2 regions of the Thalassoglobus sp. JC818 genome follow, and region 2 is predicted to be linked to the other one. Evidence: riboswitches for the same ligand, from Rfam matches in the RefSeq annotation. Region 2 holds a riboswitch; the other holds the start of a gene.
The links. Region 2 has a riboswitch for cobalamin ahead of AB1L42_RS20175 (DUF1559 domain-containing protein). Riboswitches for the same ligand answer to the same signal wherever they lie in the genome.

Region 1 (2,204 bases), on a different contig from region 2:
CGGGATACCAGCGAGCGCATTCGGGGCAGTACATCGCCAATTGAAGGTTTGATCCGGGGTCTTGCGGATTCTCGGAAGGGAGGTGAATTGAAGCAGGAATGGTGAAGGCCGATCGAGATTTCAAATCGAACGCCACCTGCACTTCGGGCTGTGAAACATTCGCCACCTCCGCGGAGCCGCAACCGGCAGCGAGAATGATGCAAACGCAAATCAGAGGTTTGATTGACATCGTGAATAGTCCCGACGGAATACGATTGATTGAGAAGCAAGACGCTCTTCGGTGGGCTTTTAGCCGCATGTACTTCGAGTACTTCGAAGAAGTCCGGAGATCTGCGGATCGGTTAGTTGTTTGAACATGCGTTCGTCGTGAACAACATCAAAGACGCAGATCGTGGCCCGAAGAGCCCGCCTCAACGAACCTACTTGCGGTCATAGAATTTGTCGGGATTGTCCGTGTCACCGTCAGTCACATGTCCGAGCCGTTTTTCATCCATCAGATTCGCTTGTTCCTGCAAGACGAAATTCGGTCCGGGGACCTGAATGGAGAAGTTGCGTCCGAAGGTTTCGACATGACCATCGAGGAAGGCAACGTTCGCGGAATCAGAGTGACGGAAATGGGTGTTCGGGAAGTTGCGGCTGGGAGCGTCGAGAATCCAGTTTTCCTCGAAGCTGAATTGCGGCGGAGAGAAAGAAGTCATTTTCACTTGTGCACTGTCAGCGAACGCAATGGTTTGACTCATCGATACCACATCTCGGAAGCGACGTGTCGCTGGTTGCCGACTTGGCTGAGCTGCGTAAGTGGGGGGATCCCAACTGATCCCCGAAGACCGGGATAGCTCGTAGCCGTTGAATGCAAATCCGGAAGCTGGCCGGCCGAACCGAACTGTATCCATCTGAGGAGGACCGAAATTGGGGCACTGGAATGAGGTGTAACTCGTTTCCATGTACGAAGCCAAAGGGCCTTTTGCATAGTCGAGTTGCTGGGAGATGTCGGTTTCGTCATAGTCAACAACGCCAAACCAGAACTGAGCAGTCCCCTGCCCGCCGGAGAAGTTCGTGAGGTAGTTCAATCGCTCGGTGTCTTCGATGACGTATGGCACCATCATCTCGTAATGCACATCAGCGTAATTGTGGAGTGCGAGAACGATTTGTTTGAGCCGGTTGCGACACTGAGTTCTGCGTGCAGCTTCGCGGGCCTGTTGTACAGCTGGGAGCAGAAGGGCGATTAGAATGGCAATGATCGCGATGACGACCAGCAATTCGATGAGTGTAAATCCACGCTGAGTCGACAGTTTGCGGGCATAGAAAGATCGCGGATGCCTTCGCCGCAGGCGAGGCACAAGAGAAGTCCACATGACAATTCTCCGTTGTCAATTGAGTGCATTCTGACGAACCAGCATCCGATCAGTTCGACAGCGCGTTTAGCCCTATTTATTCGAACCCACTCTGATCTGTTTCGACGCTTTGATCACATGCGAGAACAGACAGGAAGCAGTTTCGTCTCAAGCAGAGCTAAAACGTTTTCAGCGACGTCCAGGCAGGTCTTCTGACTTCCGGATCAACCGACTCACCGCACCTTCCCGAGATCTGGAGCAGATTCATTAGCTGCTGATGATCTCAGTGGTCTTAACGGCTTTTGTCCCCGGTTACAGCGGCGGGACCGCGACGGATTCGCACCGTCTTCCCTATTCTCTCACCTACAACACGCAAGCAAGCACCTGTGTCGAAGCTGGATCATACATCGCGGAGAAGGGTTGTCAAATCACGTTTTGAGTGTGTCGATTCCCTGTCGCCGTTCGATCGGACCAAACTTTTGTGGCGAAGTTAGATGGTGTTCGGAGGGATTCATTGTGAGTTGCTACTGTCCAACCGGGGGGCTCACTACAATCGCAATAACTTATCTTGATGGGTTCTTCTGAGGAAACATTGAATGCCGATTGCCAAAGTTCGCCAGCAGGTGCGGTCTCTCTCTTTGATCGCTTTGACGATTTGTTTACTCGCGGCGAGCGGCTTGGCTGCAGATCGTCCGAACGTGCTGTTCATCATCTCTGACGATCTGAATAACTCGCTGGAGTGCTACGGGCACGAGTTTGTGAAGTCTCCGAACATCGATCGCCTCGCAGAAGGAGGAGTCAAATTCGAGAAAGCATATTGTCAGTACCCGCTATGCGGACCGAGTCGAAATTCAATGCTGTGCGGGCTCT
Region 2 (2,204 bases):
CCAGCAGGTGAGCGGTGTTCGTTGGATCGAAGGCGATCGGATCAAGTTGGTTCGCATTGACATCATCGTATCCGAATCCGATTCCGAAGTTCGATCCGCTTTGCGCCGCTCCGGCAAAGGTGCTGAACTGGTTCGTGAATCCGGCGATTGAGGTGTTTGTTTCGTTGGAGTATGCGAAACCGCTCCAACTGCCATAAAAGTCTTCGTAGTTGTTTGCAAACTGTGCTGAACCGCTTGTGAAACTTCCGTTGTAAAGTGTCCCGCCGTACGGACCTGGGCTTTGTGCACCAGTGAGATCTGGACCGTTCCAGTGTGAATCTGGCGAGAGCGGCAGGTCGTCAAAGTCGACCATTTCAGCTTGAACGAGCTGGGGAATGAGCAGCGCAATTGCGCATGCGAATCTTAAAGCCATGAAAGTGCCTTCCAGAGGAGAACCCCAGACTTTCTCCGCGAAGTTACCTGTTGCGGGAGTAGGGGCGATCGAGATGAACTGCAGTTTCCGTTCTCACGCGGACACCTGCTGTCAAACGCTGGTAGGTCTTCTGGCTTCCAGGCCATTTTCGTTCACCCTTCTCACCTGTACAGGTAATGGGCAGTTGCACGACGAAAATGAATATGCCTGGTTACAGCGGCGTGGACCGCTCCAGTTTTTCACTGGATTCCCTGTTTGCTGATTTTTTTAAGATTAAAAATTCAGCCACCAACGTAACTGCGGAGCAGGCTAACTACGTGCTATGAACAATGTCAAGCTGGGTAAACTCAATTTAAGGCTTGATTGCAGAAGATGGGTCGGTTACAAGACCTCCCGTCAGTCGAGAGTTCGATCGACGAGAGTTTCGTCCTGAAATTGGCTTTCAGTCAGTCGGTGTTTACGGAAAACACTCGGTTTGCAGGATTTGAAATCATCTCGTGAACGATCGATCAGGAAGCCGGTGTGAATCCGGCACGGGACCGCCGCTGTGTGCGAGAAGGTCTCCAGACACGATGCCACTGTGAGTCTAATCTCATGGGAAGGCGTTTGGAGCCCGTTTGACTCGTGAGTCAGAATACAGCTCGACGTGACAACCATGTGATGCTTCGGCCCTAAGCATCCTGGATGGCATGATTGACAGGTTCGGTGTCGGCCTGGATGTCCGTCCGCGCGGTCGAAGCGTGCTTGATCGGATTCGTCGACGTGAACAAGCCTTCTTCGCTTTCTCTCCGCTTTCGCGCATTTACGCTCATCGAACTGCTCGTGGTGATTGCCATCATTGCGGTTCTCATCGCTCTCCTGCTGCCGGCAGTGCAGCAAGCTCGAGAAGCAGCTCGCCGCTTGCAATGTAAGAGCAATCTGAAGCAGATCGGAATTGCACTCCACAACTACCACGACGTCCATAATGCCTTTCCGAAGGGAGGTTTCGGGGGGGCGATGACCCCGGCGAACGTCGCCAATCCAGCGATGAAGCAGACTGCTCTGACATTGAGTTGGGGAGCGGCCATTCTGCCGGGTTTAGATCAGGCAAATCTGTTTCATCAGATCAATCAAAACGAGTGGTACGTTCACCCGGACAATGTCCCGGTCGGACAGACGATCCTGCCGGTCTATCTCTGTCCATCTGTTCCGGCACCTGAAATGCTGAAGCCGAATGGTGATCAGACATCGGCACCGGAAAGGTTTGCGCGGACCGACTACGGAGGAAACTGGGGCGAACGTGGGCTTCGCTGTTATCCTTCCACCAATTGTCAGAACAACTATGGTGGAACAGGATCGGATTCTTACCGTGGGATGTTTCCATTGCTGGGAGCGCCTGTGGCTCGCATTCGAGATGTCACTGATGGAACGACGAATACAGTCTTCGTGGGTGAGGCTCCCAACGGATTACATTCCATCTGGATCGGACATAAGAATGTGTTCGATCAAAGCTCGCCCATCAACGGTCGCTATGCATCTCCCGGGGATACGCAATGGCAGTCTTGTATTACGTTCGGTGGCACTGCCAATCCTCCGGGAAAACTGGGCTGCGACTTCGGCCAGGAGTTTCATAGCTTCCATACTGGAGGCTCACAATTCCTGTTAGTTGATGGCTCTGTGAGATTTATTTCGGATTCGATCGACATCGTCACCTTTGCAGCGACACTCTCAAGGAAGGGCAAAGAAATTGTCGGCGAATTTTAATTCAACCTTCTCGAGCACGGATTGGCCGTGATCGGGAAAATTTATCGTG

Region 1: another riboswitch for cobalamin. It lies ahead of AB1L42_RS10625 (DUF1559 domain-containing protein); the one in region 2 lies ahead of AB1L42_RS20175 (DUF1559 domain-containing protein).

What each region holds. Positions count from the first base shown of each region.
Region 1 covers NZ_JBFEFI010000003.1:708,193-710,396, forward strand. Annotated here, with positions in the region: gene AB1L42_RS10620 (hypothetical protein) at 1-229, opposite strand, end outside; gene AB1L42_RS10625 (DUF1559 domain-containing protein) at 420-1,355, opposite strand; cobalamin riboswitch at 1,519-1,737, opposite strand; gene AB1L42_RS10630 (sulfatase) at 1,931-2,204, shown strand, end outside.
Region 2 covers NZ_JBFEFI010000008.1:169,441-171,644, reverse strand. Annotated here, with positions in the region: gene AB1L42_RS20180 (DUF4465 domain-containing protein) at 1-412, opposite strand, end outside; cobalamin riboswitch at 515-720, opposite strand; cobalamin riboswitch at 881-1,073, shown strand; gene AB1L42_RS20175 (DUF1559 domain-containing protein) at 1,130-2,155, shown strand.